2 regions of the Nocardia heshunensis genome follow, and region 1 is predicted to be linked to the other one. Evidence: riboswitches for the same ligand, from Rfam matches in the RefSeq annotation. Region 1 holds a riboswitch; the other holds the start of a gene.
What was found. A riboswitch is a leader RNA that binds a small molecule or an ion and turns the genes downstream of it on or off. The one in region 1 is predicted to bind cobalamin.
Positions count from the first base shown of each region.

Region 2: it holds a riboswitch for cobalamin, as region 1 does, so the genes downstream of both, metE (5-methyltetrahydropteroyltriglutamate--homocysteine S-methyltransferase) here and cobN (cobaltochelatase subunit CobN) in region 1, are expected to answer to the same signal.

Region 1 is NZ_BAAGTC010000007.1:208,166-213,395, reverse strand. Features, by position in the region: gene cobN (cobaltochelatase subunit CobN) at 1-2,210, opposite strand, end outside; adenosylcobalamin-variant (AdoCbl-variant) riboswitch at 2,256-2,325, opposite strand; gene ACYVN4_RS24010 (hypothetical protein) at 2,555-2,785, shown strand; gene cobG (precorrin-3B synthase) at 3,016-4,215, shown strand; gene ACYVN4_RS24000 (hypothetical protein) at 4,341-4,892, shown strand; gene ddaH (dimethylargininase) at 4,861-5,230, opposite strand, start outside.
Region 2 is NZ_BAAGTC010000009.1:722,404-727,633, reverse strand. Features, by position in the region: gene ACYVN4_RS31500 (serine/threonine-protein kinase) at 1-59, shown strand, start outside; gene ACYVN4_RS31495 (SDR family NAD(P)-dependent oxidoreductase) at 179-1,168, shown strand; cobalamin riboswitch at 1,124-1,328, shown strand; gene metE (5-methyltetrahydropteroyltriglutamate--homocysteine S-methyltransferase) at 1,471-3,732, shown strand; gene ACYVN4_RS31485 (DUF397 domain-containing protein) at 3,736-3,927, opposite strand; gene ACYVN4_RS31480 (helix-turn-helix domain-containing protein) at 3,917-4,822, opposite strand; gene ACYVN4_RS31475 (hypothetical protein) at 4,978-5,136, shown strand.

The DNA of each region.
Region 1 (5,230 bases):
ACGTCCCAGTCGACCTCCTGCATGGTCAGCACCAGCTCACGCGCCAGCTTCTCGAACGCGTCCACCCGCTCGCGCGACTCGTCCCCGGCTTCGCTGAGCCCCAATGCTTCTCGCAGACCCGGCACATTGACCTCGCCGCCCCACAACTGCCGGGCGCGCAGCATGGCCAACACCAGATCGACCTCGGCCTCCCCGGCCGGGGCCTGCCCCAGGATGTGCAGGCCGTCGCGGATCTGCACGTCCTTGATCTCGCACAGCCAGCCGTCGACGTGCAGCAGCATGTCGTCGAACACGTCCTCGTCCGGCCGCTCGGCCAGACCCAGATCGTGGTCCATCTTGGCCGCCCGCATGAGCGTCCAGATCTGCTGGCGGATGGCGGGCAGCTTAGCCGGGTCCAGCGCGGAGATATTGGCGTGCTCGTCGAGCAGCTGCTCCAGACGCGAGATGTCGCCGTAGGTTTCGGCGCGCGCCATCGGCGGGATCAGGTGATCGACCAGGGTGGCGTGGGCGCGGCGCTTGGCCTGCGTGCCCTCGCCCGGGTCGTTGACCAGGAACGGGTAGATGAGCGGCAGATCGCCCAACGCGGCATCGGTGCCACAGGAGGCCGACATGCCGAGGGTCTTGCCCGGCAGCCATTCCAGGTTGCCGTGCTTGCCCAGGTGCACGACCGCGTCGGCGGCGAAGCCCTCGGGGGCGGCCAGCCAGCGGTAGGCGGCCAGATAGTGGTGGCTCGGCGGCAGATCCGGGTCGTGGTAGATGGCGACGGGGTTCTCGCCGAATCCGCGCGGCGGCTGCACGATCAGCACTACATTGCCGAAACGCAGTGCGGCGATGACGATTTCACCCTCGGGATCGGCCGAGCGGTCCACGTAGAGCTCGCCCGGCGCCGCACCCCAGGCCTCGGTGACACCCTCGCGCAGATCCTCCGGCAGGGTGTCGAACCACTGCCGGTAGAGGCCCGCGCCGATACGAATCGGGTTGCCCTCCAACTGTTCTGCGCTCAGCCAATCCGGGTCCTGCCCACCGGCGGCGATCAGAGCGTGAATCAGCGCGTCACCGTCGCCCTGTTCGAGGCCGGGGATCTCCCCTTCCGCGCCGAGATCGTAACCGGCAGCGCGCATTTCGGTGAGCAGCCGGATCGCGCTAGCCGGGGTGTCCAGGCCGACGGCATTGCCGATGCGGGCATGCTTGGTCGGGTACGCCGACAGCACGATCGCGATCTTCTTGCGCTCGACCGGAATGTGGCGCAGTCGCGCGTACCGCACCGCGATACCCGCCACTCGCGCCGCGCGTTCGGCGTCAGGCACATAGGTCGACAGTCCGTCGGCGTCGAATTCCTTGAACGAGAACGGCACCGTGATGATGCGGCCGTCGAATTCCGGCACCGCCACCTGGGTGGCCACATCCAGCGGCGACAGGCCGTCATCATTGGCCTCCCACTGCTCCCGGCCACTGGTCAGGCAGAGTCCTTGCAGGATCGGCACATCCAGGTCCGCGAGCGCCCCCACATCCCACGCCTCGTCGTCGCCACCGGCCGACGCGGTCGCGGGCTTGGTGCCACCGGCGGCCAGCACGGTGACCACCAGCGCGTCGGCGGTCCGCAGCGCGGCGAGCAGGTCCGGCTCAGCGGTACGGAGCGAGGCGCAGTACAGCGGCAGCGCCCGCGCGCCTTTGTCCTCGATGGCCTTGCACAGCCCGTCGATGTAGCCGGTGTTCCCGGCCAGATGCTGGGCGCGGTAGTAGACGACAGCCACGGTCGGGGCGTCGTCGGCGGCTGCCCGCGAATCCCGTTCCAGTTCACCCCAGCTCGGCATCTCCACCGGCGGCTCGAACCCGTGCCCGGTCAGCAGCACCGTGTCCGACAGGAAGTTGTGCAGCTGCAGCAGGTTTCGCGGCCCGCCCGCGGCCAGGTAGTTGTGTGCGTCCGCGGCCACGCCGCCCGGCACCGTCGAGCACTCCATGAGCTCGGCATCCGGTGCGATCTCACCGCCGAGCGCGACCATCGGAATCCCGCTGGCGCGCACCGCCTCCAGGCCCGTCTCCCAGGCACGTTTGCCGCCGAGAATGCGCACGATCACCAGCTCGACGCCCTTGAGCAGCGCGGGCAGATCCTCCGGCAACAGCCGTGCGGGATTGGCGAGCCGATACTCGCCGCCGCTGGCGCGCGCGCTCAGCAGATCGGTATCGGACGTGGACAGCAGCAGAATCACAGGTGTCGGCCTTCCTCGGGTGACGCGCCCAGCACGGTATGGCGCTCGCCGGAAGGTCTGACTGTCACAGTGGCGCGACCGCACCGGAATTGCACCGGTTTCTTCCGTTCGACGAGCTCGCCGATGCTATCGCGCCCGGTGCGCGGCCCCCGCAACGCGCCCTGGTCGATACTCGCCGCGCGCTCGGATCACAGTGCGGCTAAGGCTCGTCCGAGAACATGGGAGACCGACCGGTCCGCCCGTAAGCTGCGGGTATGCCACGTACTCCAGGATGGGTCAGGCGGAATCGCTTTGCTGCCTGGTCGGGATACTTTTGCGCACTGGTTGCCTTCGCAACGCTGGCCATGGCCCTCACGGCCGCCGGCTCCGGTCACACGCAGTGGGCCATGCTCTCCGGCATCATCTGCGCCGCCACGGTCCTCTTCGGCATCACGATCATGAGCACCACCATCCACCGCGACCACGTCGAACACCACAATGTCCCCAGCCTCATGAACGACACGTGGGAAGTCTCCCCCGCCTTCGCGCGGCGACGCGGCGCCCCGAAGTCCATCGAACCCCACCAGGCCGGCTGACCCCCGGCTCATCGGATTCGCCGGACAAATCAAACGATTCACCGAACAGATTCCGGGGCTCAATGCCCCGGAATCTTTTTGTAGCCACACCGACCATTCCGGCAAATCATGCTTAGATTGCAATATCTACAGATTTGGATACTTGTGATCTACGGGGTCGCTGTACCCGTGACCTGCTGGTGCAGCCCGCGCATGCTCGACCTCAGCATCCTCCGTAGTCTGGAGGCGTCATGACGCGATCCGATCCCGATTCCTGCCCGGGCGTGCTGCGCCTGCACGAAGCAGCCGACGGTCCCCTCGCCCGCATCCGCGTACCCGGCGGCCGCCTCTCCCCCGAACAGCTGCAGTCCCTCGCCGCCGCGGCGGTCGACCTCGGCGACGGGAACATCGAACTCACCTCACGCGCAAACGTACAGCTGCGGCAGGTCCGCGACGCCGCCGCGCTGACCGACCGGCTCACCGAGGCCGGGCTGCTGCCCAGCGCCACCCACGAGCGGATCCGCAACATCATCGCCTCGCCCCTGTCCGGCCGCCTCGGTGGCTGGACCGACGTGCACCCCCTGGTCCCGGCTCTCGACGAGGGCCTGCGCGCGCATCCGCGCCTGGCCGAACTCCCCGGCCGCGTCCTGTTCACCCTCGACGACGGCCGCGGCGACGTCAGCGGCCTCGGCGGCGACATCGGCGTGCACGCCCTCGACGCGAACACCTACGCACTCCTGTTGGCAGGCAAGGACACCGGCGTGCGCGTCCCCGCCGCCGACGCGGTCGACCTCATGCTCGCCGCCGCCCACGGCTTCCTGGAACTGCGCGACGGCCAGTGGCGACTGCACGAAATCCCGGACGGCGGCACCCGCCTGACCGAACACCTCCTGACCGCCCACACCGACCTCGACGCCTCCGGCGAGCCTCTCGAAGTGGCCCCCCGCCAGGACATTCCGATCGGCTGGCTCACCCAGGACGACGACAAGGTGGCCCTCGGCGCAGGCGTCCGCCTCGGCTCCCTCCCCGCCCGCACCGCCGAATTCATCGCGGCCGTCGAACGCCCCGTCTTCCTCACCCCCTGGCGCAGCCTGGTCCTCACCGACCTCGACGACTGGACCGCCGAGCAAGTGGTCCGCGTACTCGCCCCCATGGGCCTCATCTTCGACGCCAACTCCCCCTGGCTGCTGCTCAGCGCCTGCGCAGGCATGCCCGGCTGCGCGAAATCCCTCACCGACGTCCGCGCCGATGCCGCCGAGGCAGTCGAGTCCGGCCGCGTAGTCCCCACCGGCGCACCACAATTCGCCCGCGAGGGCCTCGACGCCACGGACGTCGTCGCAGCTGGCCGCCAACATTGGTCCGGCTGCGACCGCCGCTGCGGTCGCCCCAAAGGCCACGTCACCGACGTCATCGCCACCACCGACGGCTACCGCATCGTCCCCACCGACTGAGTGTCCGGCCGCGGGCGACCACACAGATCTTGGACAGGTGCGGCGACCGCCCGGGGCGGTGCAGAGTGGATCTACCAGCGCGGTGTCATCCAACGCGGTGGCAAGTTCGGAGCCGGGAGGCGGTCATGCCGTTCGCGAAGCTCAGCGATGAGGAGATCGCGGGGATGTCCGACGAGGATCGCCGGGCGTTGATCCGCCGGTTGCAGCCGCCGCCGGAGCGCGTGTTGCCGCGACCGGAGGTGGTGAAGGTGCATCGGCGGGTGCGGTTGGCGCTCATGGTCGGCGGGTGTATCGCCTTGATCCCGTGGATCGTCTATCTCGGGTTCACGCTGCCGGATGACTATCAGGCGCGCAATTGGTCGCTGGCCTGGATCGGCTTCGACGTTGCCTTGGTGCTGATGATGGCGGCCACCGCCTATCTGGGCTGGAAGCGCCGGGTCGTGCTGATCCTTCCGGCGTTCGGCACGGGCCTGCTGCTGCTCGTGGACGCGTGGTTCGACATCGTGACCGCCGCACCCGGGGATGTGTGGGTGTCGGCGGGCACCGCCCTGCTCGGCGAGATCCCGCTGGCGCTCTTACAGATCACCGGCGGGATCCTGCTGCTGCGCTTCCTGATCTTGGCGCATCCCCTGCACGATCCTGCGGTCAGTCCGTTCCGGACCCGATTGCCGTTCTGACCCGATGCAATTCGAGCGTGCAGCACTTCACGCTGCCGCCGGATTTCAGCAGCTCCGACAGATCGATGCCGACAGGTTCGTAGCCGCGCTCGCGCAGCTGCCCGGCCAGCGCGGTGGCCTTGTCGGTGAGGAAGACGTGATAGCCGTCGCAGACGCCGTTGAGGCCCAGCACCTCCGCGTCGGCGTCGGTGGCGAGGATGGCGTCGGGGTAGAGCCGGGCGAGCAGCCGCGCACTGGGTCCGCTGAAGGCGGCCGGGTAGTAGGCGATGGTGTCGTCGAGCACCATGAGCGCGGTGTCGAGGTGATAGAAGCGGGGATCGACGAGATCCAGTGAGACG
Region 2 (5,230 bases), on a different contig from region 1:
CCGCCTCCCCCGACATCCTGGTCCAGCGCGTGGTCCCGTCGATCGCCAAGGTGCTCTGAACCTCCGCGCGCGGATTCTTACACGTTCTTGCCGAAGCGCTGCCGTGGGCTTGTCGATCGCCACCCAGGATCGGCGTCAGGTTCGGGAGGCCCGGACGGCAGGACGAAAGGAGTCGGTGATGCGGGGTTTGCGAGTCGGCGGCAGGTTTTCGGCACGGTACCGGCTGAGCGACGGGCGCGGGCACGGACTGCCGGTCGAGGTGGCCAAGTACTGGGAGGGCCGCCATGTGGTGGTGACCGGCGGCAGTAGCGGGATCGGGCTCGAGGTGACCCGGATGGCCTTGGCGGCGGGGGCGCGGGTGAGTGTGCTCGCGTTGGAAGACTCGGCGCTGGAGGCGCTTTCGGTCCGGGTGCCAAGTGAAGCGGGACGGCTGGCCGCCATTGCCGCCGACGTCACCCGGCCCGAGGACATGCGCGCGGCATTGAAACTCGCCCGTGCGCAACACGGTCGGGTCCAGGCGGTGATCGCATGCGCCGGGATCGCCAAGCCGGACTACTTCTCGCGGCTCGCGCTCGCCGATTTCGACAAGCACATGGCCGTCAACTATTTCGGTGCGTTGCACGTGATCCGGGAGGTGCTGCCCGATCTGCGGGAGGGCGACCGCGACAGCATCACGGTGATCTCCTCCATGGCCGGGGTGCTGCCCTGCTTCGGTTACGGCGCGTACAGCCCCAGCAAGTTCGCGGTGCGCGCGCTGTGCGAGGTCCTGCGGCAGGAGCTGCGGCCCGCGGGCGTCTCGGTCACGGTGGTGCTGCCACCGGATGTCGACACTCCGCAGCTGTCGGCGGAGGCCGCGACCAAACCGGCGGAACTGGTGGCGCTCAGCGGTTCCGCCCCGATCACCGCGACCGCGGTGGCCCGGGCGCTGCTGGTCGGGGCGGCCCGGGGCCGCGCCACGGTGGTGCCCTCCCGGAGCGCCCGACTGCTGCGCTGGCTCGCCGGTGCGGCGCCGCGCCTGATGGCCCGGGTGATGGACGCGATCATCGCCCGGGCGCAACACCGCGTTATGCTCGCGGGTGCAGTCGGTTCGCCGGGCGCAACGGGCGAGACTCGGTCTGGTCCCGCGTTCGGCGTCGAAACCGGTTCTTCCGCAAGGGGGATTCGGTGAGAGGGAATCCGGTGAGAATCCGGAACTGTCCCGCAGCGGTATGCAGGAACGACCGCCGTCATGAGCACTGGGCGCGAGCCCGGGAAGCGACGGCCAGTAGGTCGGCCCATTCGGGCCGGTGCCTGTGAGTCCGAAGACCTGCCTACTGTGCCGGGTACGCCGTATCCGGCGGTCATCGCCTCGTGGACTGGGCGGACGGGCCGGTGGTTTCCCGCTGCCGTGACAACGGCGGTCGTGGGCTGCCCGGGTTTCGTGCGCTCTTGTGGCGACGGCCAGTGGACTTGGAGCACTGGAGATTACCCGTGACCAGCATTTCACCCTTCACCGCGACGGTGCTCGGCCTGCCCAGGATCGGGCCGCGCCGGGAACTCAAACGGGCCGTCGAATCGTATTGGGCGGGCCGGATCGACGCGGTCGCGCTGTACGCCGTCGGGCGTGAACTCCGCGCCGAGCAGCTCACCGCGCTCGTGGCCGCCGGACTCGACTCGGTGCCGGTGGGCACCTTCTCGTACTACGACCAAATGCTCGATACCGCAGTCCTGTTCGGTGCGCTGCCGCCCCGGGTGGCCGGGATCGCAGATCCGCTGGACCGGTATTTCGCGGCGGCCCGCGGGACCGCGGAGGTCGAACCGCTGGAGATGACCAAGTGGTTCGACACCAACTACCACTACCTGGTTCCCGAACTGGGCCCGGACACCGCGTTCAGCCTGCACCCGGAGCAGCTCCTCGCTGAGCTGGCCGAGGCGCAGGCGCTCGGGGTGCCCGCGCGGCCGGTGGTGATCGGGCCGCTCACCTTCCTGAAGCTGGCCAAGGATGCCGAGGGCAATGCACTGCGCCGATTGAGCGATCTACTGCCGCTGTACCGAGAGCTGTTGCGGCGCTTGGCCGCGGCCGGGGCCGAATGGGTACAGATCGACGAGCCGGTGCTGGTCACCGACCTGTCCGAGGTGGAACTCGCCCTGGTGCAGCACGTGTACGCGGAGCTGTCGGCGGGCACCGACCGGCCGCGGCTGCTGGTGGCCACCTACTTCGGTCGACCGGGCGCGGCGCTGCCGATGCTGGCCGCCACCGACATCGACGGCGTGGCACTGGATTTCACGGCCGGGACCACCGTCGAGGACGTGACCTCGGTGCCGGCGCTGGCCACCAAGCTCGTGGTGGCGGGGGTCGTCGACGGCCGCAATGTGTGGCGCAACGACCCGGATCGGGCCCTGGCGACGCTGGGCACCCTGCTCGGCGGCAGCGGCGCGCTGGCCGTGTCCAGCTCCAGTTCGCTACTGCACGTGCCGTATTCGCTCGACGCCGAAGCGGCGCTCGACCCGAGCGTGCGGTCCTGGCTGGCCTTCGGGGCGGAGAAGGTGGCCGAGGTGCGGTTGCTCGCGACCGCCCTGCACGCCGGGACCGAAGCGGTCGCCGACGAATTGTCCACCGCCCGTGCCGCACTGGCCGCGCGCGGCACCGATCCGCGCCTGCGCGACGACACCGTCCGGGCCCGCCTGGCCGCGCTCGGCCCGGACGCCACCCGCCGCGCGCCCGCCGCGGAACGTCGTGTGCTGCAACATGAGCGCCTTCCGCTGCCGCCGCTGCCGACCACCACCATCGGCTCCTATCCGCAGACCGACGCCATCCGCCGCGACCGCACCGCCCTGCGCAAAGGCACGATCACGGACGCGGAGTACCGCGATCGGATGCGGGCCGAGATCGCGGACGTCATTGCGCTGCAGGAGAAGCTGGGCCTCGACGTGCTGGTGCACGGCGAGCCGGAACGCAACGACATGGTGCAGTACTTCGCCGAACAGCTCACCGGCTTCCTCACCACCGCCAACGGCTGGGTCCAGTCCTACGGCACCCGCTGCGTGCGCCCACCCATCCTCTACGGCGACGTGACCCGCCCCGCACCGATGACGGTCGACTGGATCACCTACGCCCAATCCCGCACCGACAAGCCGGTCAAGGGCATGCTCACCGGCCCCGTCACCATCCTGGCCTGGTCCTTCGTCCGCGACGACCAGCCCCTCGACGTGACGGCAAGCCAAGTGGCGCTGGCCATCCGCGACGAGACCGTGGACCTGCAGGCGGCGGGCATCCGCATCATCCAGGTCGACGAACCGGCCCTGCGCGAACTGCTCCCCCTGCGCGCCGACGCCAAGCCCGACTACCTGGCCTGGTCCATCACCGCCTTCCGCCTGGCCACCTCCGGCGTCTCCGACGCCACCCAAATCCACACCCACCTCTGCTATTCCGAGTTCGGCGAGGTCATCGACGCCATCGCCGCCCTCGACGCGGACGTCACCTCCATCGAGGCCGCCCGCTCCCACATGGAAGTCCTCGACGACCTCAACGCGGCGGGCTTCCACCTGGGCGTAGGCCCCGGCGTCTACGACATCCACTCCCCCCGAGTCCCCTCGACCCCCGAAATCACCGAATCCCTCCGCGAGGCCCTGAAAGCCGTCCCCGCCGACCGCCTCTGGGTCAACCCCGACTGCGGCCTGAAAACCCGCGGCCCCGCGGAAGTGGAAGCGTCCCTCCACAACATGGTTCAGGCCGCCAAAGCCCTCCGCTGACGGTCAAGAACCACACACACCCGCGATGAACACATCCCACTCGCCAGGCGCGAAGCTCAACGCCGGGCCGGTGGGATTCTTCGAGTCCCGGACGCCCACCCGGCCACCACCGAGGTGGGCAACCTCGACACAATCTTGGCCGCCCGAGCTGTAGCTGGACTTGAACCACACAGTCCGATTCGGATCAGCGGTCACTGTCGTGCTCCCTTGCTATCTCGCGAACCAGATCCCGGCTCGGGCGAGCGTCCAGAGTCGCGCGCTGAACCGTACTGAAGGCTTCACGGTAAAGCCCGACCTCGGTCTGACGCTCAAAATACATTGCCCCGGCGAAACTTTCGGCAAACACCACGGTGGGCTCGGTCAGCTTCCCACGAGCATCCTGCCCGAATTCGAAGATGATGAACGGCGGTAGCGGCATGCCCACCGGGAATCCCGCCCGGTACGGCAACAGCCGCACCTCGATATTGTCGCGCGTGCTCAGGTCGGCGATGTGCCGCAACTGGGCCGCCATTACACGGCGGTCGCCCACCACCGTGCGCAGTGCCGCCTCTTGCAACACCACCAGAGCCTGGGCCGGATGCCGCTGGCGCAGCAGCACATTCCGGCGTTGCGCCCGCAACTCGATTCGCCGGTCAAGCTCCACTGCCGTATCGGCCGGAAAATAGATCCGGTCCATGGCCCGCGCGTAGTCGGCGGTCTGCAGGAGTCCGGGGACGATCAATGGTTGAAAGATCGTGATGACGCGCGCACCGGCCTCCAATCCGACGAACAGGTTGGAATGCGAGGGGATCAGATCGGCGTAGGCGTGCCACCAGGATTTGGCCGGTGTCTGCTCGGCCAGCGCCTTCGCGGCGGCGGTCTTCTCCTCATCCAACCCATACACCTCGCACAGGCCCAAAACGTCTCTGACCCTGACCTTTTCCGTCAGGCCTCGTTCCAGGCGACTGAGCGTCGACTTGTTCCACTCCATCAACTCGGCAGCCTGTTCCACCGTGAATCCGGCCCCGTCCCTGGCCTCCCGTAAGAACCGGCCGAGTTGCCTACGCGGCAAGGTGCTTCCGGTATCCGAAGGCCCATCCCCATCGGTCACGTCCGCCCGCCTCCGTTGCACACTGCAGTCGAATGTTGTTGCGGAATGCACCAACGATAAGCCGCGTTGCACAACGCGACCTCGCCTTTTGCGCCAATTCCGCAGATTCTCTGCGCGTGCCGCGCGACCGCGCCCCCGTGTCGCACCGTTCCCCCATGACCTGGATCAATGACTTCTGCGAGAACGCCCGCGTAGACGACCCCCGCCGAGCCGAGGGCATCCTGAAGATCCACGCCCCCTGCACCCCACCCTGTCCCCGGGCCCGCGCCGCCGCCGAATGCCTCGCCCGCCACCCCCACCCACCCTCGCACTAACCAAGATCAGGGACACCGCCCCAGCGCAATGGAGGCGGACCGAACGGTCGACTCCATGCGACTCGAAGTGCGTTGCGGCACTGGGGGATACACT